DNA from 3 places in the Devosia rhizosphaerae genome. Region 1 is predicted to be linked to each of the others. Evidence: predicted binding sites of a transcription regulator. Region 1 holds the regulator's gene; each other region holds the start of a gene.
What was found. Region 1 encodes PhoB, which activates phosphate uptake and scavenging genes when phosphate is short. Its sites were predicted from a motif close to TGTCATNNANCTGTCAT; they were not measured.

Region 1 (4,700 bases):
GCCCCCGCCCTGGCCTATGGCAACACCGTCGTCATCAAACCGGCGGACCTCGTGCCCGGCTCGACCTGGGCCATCGTCGACATCCTGGTGCGGGCAGGCCTGCCCAAGGGCGTCCTGAACCTCGTCATGGGCAAGGGCTCGGTGGTCGGCCAGACCATGCTCGACAGCAAGAACGTCCATGCCGTCAGCTTCACCGGCTCGGTTGGTACCGGCAAGCGCGTTGCGGCTGCGTCGGTTGAAGTCGGCCGCCGGTTCCAGCTGGAAATGGGCGGCAAGAACCCCACCATCGTGCTCGACGATGCCGATCTCAAAGTTGCCGTCGAGACCGTGGCACAGTCCGCCTTCTTCTCGACCGGCCAGCGCTGCACCGCCTCTTCGCGTGTCATCGTCACCGAAGGTATCCACGACCGCTTCGTGGAAGCCCTCGCTGAGCGCACGCGTAATCTGCGGGTGGGCAATGCGCTGGACAAGGACACCGAGATCGGTCCGGTGGTCGATCCTGGCCAGCTCAAGCAGGACACCGACTACATCGAGATCGGCAAGAACGAGGGCGCCAAGATTGCCGCTGGCGGCGAACGCGTCCAGAAGGACACGGAGGGCTACTTCCTGCAGCCGACGCTGTTTGTCGAGGCGACCAACAATATGCGCATCAGCCGCGAAGAGATCTTCGGGCCGGTCGCTAGCGTCATTCGGGTCAAGGATTATGAAGAGGCACTCGCCACCGCAAACGACACCGAGTTCGGTCTATCCGCTGGCATCGTGACCACCTCGCTTAAATACGCCACGCACTTCAAGCGCAATGCCGAGGCAGGCATGGTGATGGTCAACGTGCCAACCGCTGGCGTGGACTTTCACGTGCCGTTCGGGGGCCGCAAAGGCTCGAGCTATGGTCCGCGCGAGCAGGGCAAGTACGCCGCCGAGTTCTACACTCAGGTCAAGACGGCCTACACCGCGGCTGGCTAAGACGAAAAAGACTGCGCCGGCCTCGTGCCGGCGCAGTTGCATTGGCGCCCTGCCGAGAGCAGATTGGTGCCATTCGCCCGCGCGATTGCGGGCAGACGACTGAGGTTCACGAATGCCCGAGCGAGTGTCTGTGCTGGCCCCTTTCCGGCACGAGACCTTTCGCCTGCTCTGGATCGCCACCTTAGCGTCCAATCTCGGCGGTCTTGTGCAGGCGGTCGGCGCCGGGTGGATGATGACCACCCTCACGGACTCCCACAATATGGTCGCCCTGGTGCAGGCCTCGACCACCCTGCCCATCATGGTGTTCTCCATCGCAGCGGGCGCGCTGGCCGACAATTTCGACCGGCGCATAGTGATGATCATTGCCCAATCGGCAATGGCGATCATTTCCGTGGTGCTGGCGGTGCTGGGTTTCCTTGGGCTGATGACCCCCTGGCTCTTGCTAGGGTTCACCTTTCTGATTGGCTGCGGCACAGCGTTGTTCAACCCGTCTTGGCAGGCTTCCATGGGCGATATCGTGCCGCGCGACGACCTGCCCGGCGCGGTGACGCTCAACGCCATGGGCTTCAACATGATGCGCAGCGTGGGGCCAGCAGTTGGCGGCATCATCGTTGCCTTTGCCGGCGCGGCTGCGGCCTTCGCGGTCAATGCGGTTTCCTACCTCCCGCTGATCGCCGCGCTGTTCCGGTGGCAGCCGCAAGCGATCGCCAACAAGTTGCCGCGGGAGAGGTTCGGCAGCGCCATGTGGGCCGGGGTGCGCTATGCCTCGCTCTCGCCCAATCTGATGACAGTTATGCTGCGTGGTTTCCTGTTCGGCCTTGCCGCTATCGCGGTGCTGGCGCTCCTGCCTTCGGTGGCAAGCGAATATCTCGGCGGCGGCGCCCTGGGCTATGGCGCGTTGTTGGGGTGCTTTGGCGTTGGTGCCATCGGAGGCGCCTTCCTCAACGGAAGGGTGCGCGAGCGCTACAGCAATGAGATCATCGTGCGCATTGCCTGCGTGGTGTTCGCGGTCTCCTGTGTCGGCCTGGGCTTCAGCCGCGAAATCGTGCTGAGCTGTCTCATTCTCTTGCCAGCGGGCGCGGGCTGGGTGCTGGCGCTGTCACTGTTCAACGTCTCCGTTCAGCTCTCAACGCCCCGTTGGGTTGTGGGGCGGGCGCTATCGCTCTACCAAACGGCTACTTTCGGCGGCATGGCACTGGGCAGCTGGCTCTGGGGCAGTGTCGCCGATCTGTCCGCACCGAGCTGGTCACTCGCCTTGGCGGGGGTGACGCTCCTTGCCTGTGCTCTGGTGGGTCTCAAGCTGCCGCTGCCGCAGTTCAGCTCACGCGACCTCAGCCCGCTCAATGCCTTCAACGAACCGGTGCTCAAGCTCGAGATGCGGCCGCGGAGTGGGCCGGTGATGGTGATGGTGGACTATCAGATCGTCCAGGAAGACATTCCCGCTTTCCTCCGGCTAATGAGTGAGCGCCGCCGTATCCGCATCCGCGATGGTGCGCGGCAATGGGCGCTGCTGCGGGACCTCGAACGCCCAGAGATCTGGGTGGAGAGCTATCACGTGCCCACCTGGGTGGACTATGTGCGCCACAATCTGCGGCGTACCAAGGCCGATGCCGAGAACCTGCAGAGCTTGCGGGCGCTGCACCGGGGCGAGGGACCGCCCCATGTCCACCGCATGATCGAGCGGCAGACCGTGCCGCAGGTCGACGACATGCCGCTCCGGGAGAGCCCCGAGCACTAGGCCACTTGGGCGAAGCGCTCGTCGAAAGCGTAGCCCGCGCCGCGAACGGTCCGGATCGGGTCGATCTCGCGGCCGCGATTGATGGCACGACGGAGACGACCGATATGGACATCCACTGTCCGCTCATCGACATAGACGTCATTGCCCCAGACACCATCGAGCAATTGCTCGCGCGAATAGACCCGGCCGGGATGGCGCATGAGATATTCGAGTAGTCGATACTCGGTGGGACCAAGATGGACGTCGCGATTGCCGCGGCGGACGCGGTGGGTGGTGCGATCGAGTTCGAGATCGCCGACCTTGAGCGAAGCGGTCACCAGATTGGGGTTCGCCCGTCGCAGAAGTGCATGGATTCGGGCCATCAGTTCGGGAACAGAAAACGGCTTTACGACGTAGTCGTCCGCACCTGTGGCAAGGCCCCGCACCCGTTCTTCTTCCTCGCCGCGTGCGGTCAGCATGATGATCGGCACCCGCGCGGTCTCGTCGCGCGCCCGCAAGCGCCGGCACAGTTCGATGCCGGAGATCTCGGGCAGCATCCAGTCAAGCAGGATCAGATCGGGCAGCTTTTGCTGGATCTGGACCTGGGCCTCGTCACCGGTTTCAGCAGTCAGGACCCGAAAGCCTTCGGCCTCAAGATTATAGCGCAAGAGAATGGCGATATCGCCTTCGTCTTCGACGACGAGAATTGTAGCCGACATGGCTTAAACCTTGATCTGCTTGCGCTCGAGCTCTTCGACATTGCTCCCGAGCTGCTTGCCGGTCTGCAGATAGTAGGCGCGCTCCGCAATGTTGGTGGCGTGGTCGCCGATGCGTTCCAGGCTCTTGGCGCAAAACAGCAAATGCGTGCAGGAGGTGATGTTGCGCGGATCTTCCATCATGTAGGTGAGCAGCTCACGGAACAACGAGGTGTGCATCGCATCGACCTCGTCATCGCGGTTGCAGACCTCGACGGCAGCGGCGGCGTCCCGATTGGAATAGGCGTCCAGCGCCTGCTTTAGCTGCCGCATTACCAATGCCGTCATGTTGCGGACGCCATTGTAGAAAGTTGGCTGCAGGTTGAGCCCATCGAGTTTCAGGGAGCGCCGGGCCAATTGCTTGGCCATGTCACCAATGCGCTCGAGGTCCCCCGCGACATGGATGGAGGTAATGATGGCGCGTAGATCGCTCGCCATCGGCTGACGACGAGCAATCATCGAAACCGCCATTTCGTCGATCCGGCGCTCCATGTCGTCGATGCGCTGATCGGCGATGATGGTCAAATCGGCGAGCTCGCGATCAAGCTTGAGCAGGGCCTTGGTGCCATTCTCGATGGAAACTTCCACTTCACCGCCCATTTCGGCGATGGCTTGAGCGAGCGCATTGAGTTCGTCGCTATAGGACTGAACGATATGGTCGGCGCCGGTATTTGGCATTGGTTTTCCTCCTCGATGCGCCCGGTCAGCCGATCCGGCCCATGATGTAGTCTTGTGTTTGCTTGTGCACCGGGTTGGTGAAGATCTCTTCGGTGACGCCTTCTTCGATCAGCTTGCCCAAGTGGAAGAAAGCGGTCTTCTGCGAGACGCGGGCGGCCTGCTGCATGGAGTGTGTCACGATCACGATCGTGAAGTTCTCGCGCAGTTCATCGATGAGTTCCTCGATGATTGCGGTTGCGATAGGGTCGAGAGCCGAGCAGGGTTCATCCATCAGGATTACTTCAGGGCCAACTGCGATCGCGCGCGCAATGCAGAGGCGCTGCTGCTGACCGCCGGACAGACCTGTACCCGGCTCGTATAGGCGGTCCTTCACCTCTTCGAAGAGACCCGCCTTGCGGAGTGAGGAGACAACGATCTCGTCCAAATCGGCTTTGGAACGCGCAATGCCGTGGATCTTAGGACCGTAGGCTACGTTCTCGTAAATCGACTTGGGGAATGGGTTCGGCTTCTGGAACACCATGCCGATACGGGCGCGCAGTTCCACCACATCGAGATCCGTGTCGTAGATGTCTTCGCCATCAAGCCTG
Region 2 (4,700 bases), 1.9 Mb from region 1:
CGGGGATGGTGAGGAAAAACTGACGGAAGAGGAACGTGGCCGTCGCCGAGGCGATCAGCGGCAGGGTCAGCCCCAGATAGGAGTTGAGCAGGCCCAGATTGGCGACCACTGCAAAGGTGGGGATGATGCGCACCTCGACCGGCAGCATCAGGGTGATGAAGATGATCCAGAAGGCCAGAAGGCGGAACGGGAACTTGAAGAAGACGATGGCATAGGCCGACAGCAGCGAGATGATGATCTTGCCCACCGCGATGATCACCGCAATGATCAGCGAGTTGGTGAGCATGATCCATAGCGGTGGCGCGCCGGCCGTGGAGATGCCCACGGTCAGCATGCGGCCGTAGTTTTCCAGCAGGTGCGGACCCGGCAGGAGCGGCACCAGCCCGCGGAAGAAGTCGCCGCTGGTGTGGGTGGAGGCGACAAAGGCCAGATAGACCGGGAAGGCGACGACAAGGACGCCGGCCAGCAGCACCAGATGGGTGAGCAGCGTCAGCCAGGGGCGGTTTTCGACCATGATGTTTTGTTTCCCTCTGGTCCCTAGTACTGCACGCGCCGCTCGACATAGCGGAACTGCACCACCGTCAGGGCGATGACGATCAGCATCAGCACCACCGACTGGGCTGCCGAGGAGCCGATGTTGAGCCCCAAAAAGCCGTCGGCATAGACCTTGTAGACCAGGATGTTGGTGGCCTGCCCCGGGCCGCCCGAGGTGGTCGCATCGATGATGCCGAAGGTGTCGAACATGGCGTAGTTGATGTTGACGATCAAAAGGAAGAAGGAGGTGGGTGACAGGAGCGGGAAGATGATGGTCCAGAACCGCTTCATGGGCCCCGCGCCATCGATGGCCGCCGCCTCGCTCAGCGATTGGGGCACCGATTGCAGCCCCGCCACGAAGAACAGGAAGTTGTAGGAGATCTGCTTCCAGCTCGCCGCAATGATGACCAGGAGCATGGCCTGCTCGCCATTGACGCGATGGTTCCAGCCAATGCCCAGCCCCCGCAGCAGATAGGGGGCGATGCCGATGGTGGGGTTGAACATGAACCACCATAAAATGCCCACCACCACCGGGGCCACTGCATAGGGCCAGACCAGCAGCGTGGTATAGATCCGATTGGTGCGCAGCACGCGGTTGACCGCCACCGCCAGCACCAGCGACAGGCTCATCGAGAACAGCGTTACCGAGATGGCGAACACCCCCGTGACCCAGAGCGCGTTGACGTAACCGGGGTCGGCAAACAGGCGCTGGTAGTTCTCGAACCAGATAAAGGTGGTGCGGAAGCCAAAGGGGTCCTCGCGCTCAAAGCTCGACTTCACCGCCTGGGCCGCCGGCCAGATAAAAAACACCAGCGTGACCGCCAGCTGCGGGGCCAGCAGCAGATAGGGCAAGAGCTTGTTGGGGAAGATGGTGCGCTTGGCCTGCATGGGCACTCCGGCGGCAATAGGCTGCTATCGAAGGGGGCCTGGCACGGCTGCGCCAGGCCCCTTGGAGATTGGGTGGCTGAGCCGCCAGGGCGGCTCAGCGGCAGCGGCTTAGCTGTTGGCGGCTTCGAAGTCGCGCAGGATCTGGTTGCCACGCTCGACAGCCGCGTCCAGGGCTTCCTGGGCGGTCTTGTTGCCGGCCAGGAGAGCTTCGAACTCTTCGTCGATAACGGTGCGCACCTGGGTCAGATTGCCAAAGCGGATGCCCTTGGAGTTGGCCGACGGCTCACCCCGGGTGATCTGCTCAATGGCCACTTCCGAACCGGGGTTCTCGCCGTAATAGCCCTGCTCCTGGCCCAGCTCATAGGCGGCATTGGTGATCGGCAGGTAGCCGGTCGCCTGGTGCCACTCGGCCTGCACTTCGGGGCTCGAGAGATAGGTGAAGAACTGGGCAACGCCGTCATAGACCGCCTCGTCCTTGCCGTTCAGCACCCACAGGGTCGCCCCGCCGATGATCGAGTTCTTGGGCTCTGCAATCGCATCGTCGTAATAGGGCAGCGGGGCAAAGCCGACCTCGAAATCGGTGGCGTTGGCGATGACGCCGGCGCGCGAAGCCGAGGAGTTCATGTACATGGCGCATTCGCCCGCATAGAACTTCGGCGGCGCATCGGCACCACCCACCGGACCGCCATACTGGAACAGGCCTTCGTCAGCCCAGGCCTTGAGGTTCTCCCAGTGCTGGGTCTGCACCTCGCCATTGAAGGTGAACTCGGTGCCCAGGCCACCAAAGCCGTTCTCGAGCGTGCCATAGGGCTGGTCGTGAATGGCCGAGAGGTTCTCCAGCTGCACCCAGCTTACCCAACCGGTGGTGAAGCCGCAGGGGGCAGCACCCGCCTCCATGATGGTGCGGCTCATCTCCTCGAGCTCGGCCCAGGTCCGGGGCGGGGTCTCGGGGTCAAGCCCGGCAGCCTCGAACACGTCCTTGTTGTAGTACATGATCGGGGTCGAGGAGTTGAACGGCATCGAGAGGATGTTGCCCTCGGTGTCCGAATAATAGCCGGTCACCGGCTCGAGGAACGCCGACGGATCCCAGGGCTGATCATTGTCGGTCATCAGCTGGTAGACCGGGTACACGGCTCCTTCGGCGGCCATCATGGTGCCGGTGCCCACTTCGAAGACCTGCACGATGGCAGGCTGCTCATTGGCACGGAAGGCGGCAATCGCCGCGGTCAAGGTCTCGGCGTAGCCGCCCTTGTAGGTCGGCACCACAACAAACTCGTCCTGGCTCTCGTTGAAGCCCTGCGCAATCGCCTCAAGCTTCTGACCCAACTCGGCATCCATCGCATGCCACCAGCTGATCTCAGTTTGCGCAAAGGCGGTGGTCGACGTCAGGGCAATGGTAAGTGCGGCAAGGGATAGGCGAACCATGGTTCTCTCCTGCATGACAAAAAAGTATCAGCAGGAAACTGCTGCCCCCGCTGGCTCGTCTCAGTGCGAGCGCCGCGTGCCTAACAATGGTGCTTTACGGTTGGGTGACAAAGCCGTGACGGTTCTGTGACACCCAACAGCTATCGCGGCCATTGCCGGATTGATCCTAGGACAGGACCCGGAGCTAGCCTCGAGGGTCAGCGTTTGCTCGTTAGGAGAAAGGAGTGCCACCATGACCGATCTCATCCCCAGTCCCGACGCCACCATCGACGTCGCCCGCGAGATCCGACATGCGGCAGTGCCGCTGCCCGATCCCCGCCACGCACTGGAGTTCGGGCCCTTTTTCGATGAGCTGGCCGACGCCAAGATCGTTCTCTTGGGCGAGGCGAGCCATGGCACATCCGAGTTCTACTGCGCGCGGGCCGCGATTACCCGGTCGCTTATCGAGCATCACGGCTTCAACATCGTGGCGGTCGAGGCGGACTGGCCCGATGCCAACCGCATCGACCGCTATGTCCGGCATCGGGCCGGCGGCCGGGATGACGAGCAATCCTTTGCCCGTTTCCCCAACTGGATGTGGCGCAACGAGGAGGTTGCCGGGTTTGTCGAATGGCTGCGGGCCCACAATGAAGCCAAGGCGCCGGCAACACGCGCCGAGTTTCGGGGCCTCGATGTCTATTCCCTGCGTGGTTCCATCGGCGAGGTGCTCGACTACCTCGATCGTGTCGATCCCGAGCAAGCGCATCGGGCTCGCCGCCGCTATGGCTGCCTTACCCCCTGGCAGGGGGAGCCGGCGTACTATGGCCGTGCGGTCATCACTGGCGAGAAAGACCCGTGCGAAGCGGCTGTCGTTCAGCAGTTGAGCGATCTCCTCAGCCGGCAGATGGACTATGTAGGCCGAGATGGCGAGGACTTCTTCGATGCCGCGCAGAATGCCCGCATTGTCCGCTCGGCCGAACAATATTATCGCATCATGTATAGCGGCTCCAATGACAGCTGGAACCTGCGCGACCGGCACATGTTCGATACGCTGGAAGCCCTGCTTGCCCATCGCGGACCCGATGCCAAGGCAGTTGTCTGGGCCCACAACTCCCATATCGGGGACGCGTCAGCCACCGAAATGGGGTGGAGCGGCCAGTTCAACATCGGCGAACTCTGCAAAACGGCATATCGCGAGCAGGCGATCACCATTGGCTTTGGCACCGATCACGGCGAGGTGGCCGCTGCAGATGATTGGGACGAACCCATGCAGGTCAAGACCGTGCTCCCCTCCCGCCCAGACTCCTACGAACGCATCTTCCGCCATGTCGGGGTGCCCAGGGCGCTCATGGATCTGCGGCACGACGGAGTAGTGCGTGCCGCTCTAGCTGAGCCGCGGCTGGAGCGGGCGATCGGGGTCATCTACCGCCCCGATACGGAGCGCCAAAGCCATTACTTCAAAGCCGTGCTGCCCGAGCAGTTCGATACCTATGTGTGGTTCGAGGAGACTCATGCGGTGACGCCCCTCCCCATCGCACGTCCGCATGGCGTGCCAGAGACATATCCTTTTTGCGTGTAGACGCCTTACGGTCTACGAGTCGCCGGCACGCGCGAGCAGATCGATTACCTCCGCATCGCTCACCTGCGAGAAATCTCGGTAGTGCTGCCCCACAGCCGCGAAGTCGTGAACGCTCAGCAGACACACAACCTCGTTGCACAGAGGCGCCAAACGGTTGAGCGACGAAGAAGCGGCCACCGGCACGGCCAGCACGACGCGTTGCGGCTCCATTTCGCCGAGCACTCGCAGCGCCGCCTCGACGGTGCTACCGGTAGCAATGCCATCATCGACCAGGATTATGGTGCGGCCCAACACG
Region 3 (4,700 bases), 320 kb from region 1:
GCGAGGTGCCGCGGGCATTGCCTTCCGTGTCCACGGCCCACAAGCCATCGGTACGGCCGGTGTCGGTTGGGTTGTTGCCGTCGGTCGAAACCCACAGGCGGCCATCGGCGTCCACGGCGGCGTTGTCGGGCATGCCGAACCAGCCGTTTTCCGAAGTGTCGGTGGTAAAGGTGGCGCCAACTTCGGCAATCGAGGGATCGCCGCACTTGAGCAGGATTTCCCAGGTGCCCGAGGTGGCGGCGAAGTCACCATCGTCTTCGGCAATCTCGATGATGTGGCCGAAGGCGTTCTCGGCGCGCGGATTGGCGGCGTTGACCTCTTCTTCCGTGCGGCGGGTGTTGTTGGTCAGCATGACATAGACCTTGCCACTGCCGCTATTGGGCTGGATGTCCTCGGGCCGATCCATCTTGGTGGCGCCCAGCAGGTCGGCAGCGCGGCGGGTCTCAATGACCACGTCGGCCTGGCTGTTGAAGCCGTTCTCGGCGGTCAGCGGGCCTTCGCCATGGATCATCGGCATCCATTCCATGGTGCCGTCTTCTTCGAACTTGGCAACGTAGAGCGTGCCTTCGTCGAGCAGGTCCATGTTGGCGGCGCGATCATCGGCGTTATAGGTGCCGGCGGTCACGAACTTGTAGACATAGTCGAAGCGCTCGTCGTCACCCGAATACAGGACGACCTGGCCGTTGGGAGCAACGATGCTCGCGGCGCCTTCATGCTTGAAGCGGCCCAGTGCGGTGCGCTTCTTGGGGACCGAGTTCGGATCCATCGGATCCACTTCGACGACATAGCCGAAGCGGTTCATCTCGTTGGGTTCCTTGGAGACGTCGAACCGGTCGTGGTAGTTGTGCCACTGGTACCAGCCGCCGGGACCACCCAGGCGCTCGTAGTTGGCCGCCTCGGCGTGACCTTCCGGCAGTTCGCCGGCGAAGTAGCCGTGGAAGTTCTCTTCGGCCATAAGGTAGGTGCCCCAGGGCGTAACGCCACCAGCACAGTTATTGAGCGTGCCGAGCACTTCGGTGCCGGTTGCGTCGGCGCTGGTCTTGAGGCGGTCGTGACCGGCGGCAGGGCCGGTAACCAAGGTCGGCGTCGTGCCGGTGATGCGGCGGTTGTACTTGCTATCGGCAACGCGGCGCCACTGGCCGTCGACCTTCTCGATTTCGATGATTGAGCCACCATGAGCGGCCAGCTCTATATCGACCTGCTCTTCGGAAAGGTCGCCCTGCACGGCTTCGCCGTCGACAATCTCGACCAGGCCCGGGAACATCAGGTGCGGGTTGGTATATTCGTGGTTCACGACCAGCAGGCCATGCTCGTCCGAGCCGTCTAGCGGGATGTAGCCGACGTAATCGTTGTTATAGCCGAACTGGCCGGCCTGGGCTTCGGCAGTCTGGTTCTCAGGATCGAATTCGGGAGCGCCCGAGACTACCGGGTCGCCCCAGCGCATCAGGATCTTGGCGTCATAGCCTTCGGCGACGTGGTGGTTGGCGTCAACACCGGCAGTGACTTCGGGGAACGAGAAGGCCGAGCTGCCTTCCTGGGCTTCAGCGCGCGGCGCGCTCAGCAGGGCAGCCGGGCCAACGGTGGCGGCGATAGCGGAAACGGCGAGCGATCCCTGGAGAAAGCCGCGGCGCGAGAAGCGCGCAGCAATGATCTCGCCCATGGTGCGATTCTGGGAAGTATTGGTCGGGTCGAACTCGGCGGTTTCGAGTCCCTGGGTAGGGAAAGTCGGTTTGTCGGTCATGGGCGCGGAGCTCCTCAACAGCTGGGCAGGCGTTCAGTTTTGAACGGTTCCAGTGTTTAGGGCTGTGCTTTGACAGCTCCGCGACAAAGCAAGACAGTCCCATGACGGCAGGAACAGCTTGAACATCCGCGTCTCTCGCCTATCTTGCTGAGGAGACCAGAGTGAGTTCCGCGTGCCCCAAGCTCCCACGACCATTGTCGACGAAGTGGGCATCGCCCTTGCCAACCTGGCCGACAGCACGTCAGGCGCCTTTACCCCCACGTTGCGCCTGGGCGTTACTGGCCTCAGCCGCGCCGGCAAGACTATCTTTATCACCGCCTTGATCCACAACCTGCTGACCGGCGGTCGCCTGCCCGGCTTCACGCCACTAGCGGAGGGCCGCTTCATCGGCGCGCGACTGGCGGAATATCCCGAGGCCACCATCCCTCGCTTTGCCTATGAGCAGCATATCGAAGCGTTGACCGGCAGGGAGCCCACTTGGCCCGAGAGCACCCGCCGGATATCGCAGCTGCGGATTGTCCTTAAATATCAATCCTCGCGCTGGTTCTCCGGCATGCGCGGTCCTTCCACCCTCAATCTCGACATCGTTGACTATCCCGGCGAGTGGTTGCTCGACTTGCCGCTCCTGGGTCTGACCTTTGCCGAATGGAGCGCGGAGGCGCTGGAGCGCGCCCGCCGCCCTGGCTCCGGCAAGGAGGCCAGCCCCTTTCTCGAACTGCTCGCCGGCATCGACCCGCTCAAGGGCGCCAACGACCCCGATGCGGAGCGGTTGGCGGCGAGCTTCACCGACTATCTCCGGCGCAGCCGCGAGCACGGCGCACTCTCCACTCTCCCGCCCGGACGCTTCCTCTTGCCCGGCGACCTTGAAGGCTCCCCCGCCCTCACCTTTGCGCCCATGGACAAGCCAGCCAGCACCAGTCGCAAGGGCAGCCTCTATGCCATGCTGGAGCACCGCTACGAGGCCTACAAGGATCAGGTGGTGCGCCCTTTCTTCCGCGATCACTTCGCCCGGCTGGACCGGCAGATCGTCCTAGTCGACGCGCTGCGGGCGCTGAACGCTGGCCCCGCAGCTGTCGCTGATCTCGAAACCGCGCTTACGGCGGTGCTCGCCTGTTTCCGCCAGGGTGAAACCAACCCGCTGCTGCGCCCCTTCGTACGGCGTATCGATCGCATCCTCTTTGCCGCAACCAAAGCCGATCATGTGCACCACACCAGCCATGACCGTCTGGAGAGCCTGCTCAACCGGCTCGTCGCCAGCGCATCCAAGCGCGCCCGCTTTGCTGGCACCGACACGCGCTCACTGGCGCTGGCCGGTATCCGCGCCACCCGCGAGGGCACGATAAACCAAAGTGGCGAGACCCTGCCCACCATCATTGGCACACCCATGGCGGGCGAGGCGCTGGATGGCACCACCTATGACGGCAAGACCGAAATCGCGCTCTTCCCCGGCGACCTGCCCGAGCGACCCGATTCCCTCTTTGAAGACGGCGCCCCCGTGGCGCTTAACTTCCTCCGCTTCCGTCCACCCGGCCGCCTGGATCGCAATGACGCTGGCGACGTGCTCCTGCCGCACATCCGCTTCGACCGAGCGCTGGACTACCTTTTGGGAGACAAGCTCAAGTGAAGCGCCCCGTCGCCCAACCCACTCCACCGTCAGCGGAAAGCAGCCAATCCCATCGCCTTCCGCGCGCCTTTTCGGCTGGTGATGCGGAACTGACCGAAGCCGCTTTCGACACCACCCCAACAGACGAGGATTCGGTCGCCCCGCCCCCTCGGCGAATGGGGTGGCTGGCCAAACTCGCCTGGGCTTGCGGCGGCGTTCTGGTGTCGGCCGGCATCGGTCTTGCCATCGACCGTCTGCTGCGCGACCTCTTCGCAGCCCATCTTTGGCTGGGCTATGTCGGCATCGCCGTAACGGTCGCGTTCATCCTGGCGCTCGCCGCGCTGGTCATACGCGAATGGCTGTCCCTGCGCCGCCTCGAGGTTCTCGATGAGCTGAGCCGCGACGCAAGCCAAGCGGTCGCCACCAATGATCGCGATCAGGCAGGGCGCGTCGTCGATCATCTGCTGGGCATCTATGGCGGTCGTCCCGACCTCGCCCGCGACCGCGAACAGGTGAAGGACCACCTCCCGCATCTCTTCGATGGCACTGAGATCGTCGCTCTTGCCGAACGCAACCTCATGGCGCCACTTGATCGCCGCGCACGGGCGCTCACTGCCGCCTCGGCGCGCCGGGTAGCACTCGTTACCGCCGTGTCGCCACGCGCCCTGGTGGATATAGCCTTCGTAATCTGGGAGAGCGTCCGGCTGGCCGGTGCCATTGCCCGCCTGTACGGCGCCCGGCCCGGGCTGGCCGGTTCGTGGCGGCTGGCAGGCGCCATCCTGACCCATCTGGCTGTCACTGGCGGCCTGGTGCTGACCGATGGACTGGTCGAGCAACTCGTCGGCCAGGGGCTCGCCGCCAAGCTCTCGGCACGGCTGGGTGAGGGCGTGGTCAATGGCCTCATGACCGTGCGGGTCGGCATCGCGGCCATGCGCGTCGTCCGGCCCCTGCCCTTCGACACCCAGCCCCAGCCCACCGTCCGCGACTTCCTACCGGATCTCGCCAACCTCACACGCGAGGCGGCGGCGCGGTAACTACGCCGCCGGGGCGAGCGTCCCGCCCGGTTTGACGATCAGGAAGGCAAAGGCGGCTGCAATAATGGCTGCCGCCATGACCACCAGCACGGCTAGATCGCCATAGCCGGGTTTGAACACCATATCAGCGATGATCACCACCAGCACCACCTGATCGAAGCGGCCCTTGCGCAGCAGATCGGCATTGAGCGCCCGCACGGCGGGGCTGTCGGGCCCCTCCTTCTGCGCCAGTTCAGCGATCCGGTCCGTCGTCGGCTTGATGATGGTCATGCCGATGCCGATGGTGGCGGCGATGCCCACCAGCGCCAGGATGATCCACAGC

Region 2: ugpB (sn-glycerol-3-phosphate ABC transporter substrate-binding protein UgpB) is a predicted target of PhoB. The motif match lies at 2,963-2,979, and genes of this name have one in related genera.
Region 3: QOV41_RS07800 (PhoX family protein) is a predicted target of PhoB. The motif match lies at 1,832-1,848, and genes of this name have one in related genera.

The regions. Positions count from the first base shown of each region.
Region 1 is NZ_CP126539.1:1,273,754-1,278,453, forward strand. It holds gene QOV41_RS06190 (aldehyde dehydrogenase family protein) at 1-963, shown strand, start outside; gene QOV41_RS06195 (MFS transporter) at 1,076-2,701, shown strand; gene phoB (phosphate regulon transcriptional regulator PhoB) at 2,698-3,399, opposite strand; gene phoU (phosphate signaling complex protein PhoU) at 3,403-4,113, opposite strand; gene pstB (phosphate ABC transporter ATP-binding protein PstB) at 4,139-4,700, opposite strand, start outside.
Region 2 is NZ_CP126539.1:3,194,480-3,199,179, forward strand. It holds gene ugpE (sn-glycerol-3-phosphate ABC transporter permease UgpE) at 1-514, opposite strand, end outside; gene ugpA (sn-glycerol-3-phosphate ABC transporter permease UgpA) at 538-1,422, opposite strand; gene ugpB (sn-glycerol-3-phosphate ABC transporter substrate-binding protein UgpB) at 1,531-2,847, opposite strand; gene QOV41_RS15730 (erythromycin esterase family protein) at 3,080-4,405, shown strand; gene QOV41_RS15735 (phosphoribosyltransferase) at 4,418-4,700, opposite strand, start outside.
Region 3 is NZ_CP126539.1:1,591,690-1,596,389, reverse strand. It holds gene QOV41_RS07800 (PhoX family protein) at 1-1,741, opposite strand, end outside; gene QOV41_RS07795 (YcjX family GTP-binding protein) at 1,914-3,365, shown strand; gene QOV41_RS07790 (YcjF family protein) at 3,362-4,378, shown strand; gene QOV41_RS07785 (DUF2269 family protein) at 4,379-4,700, opposite strand, start outside.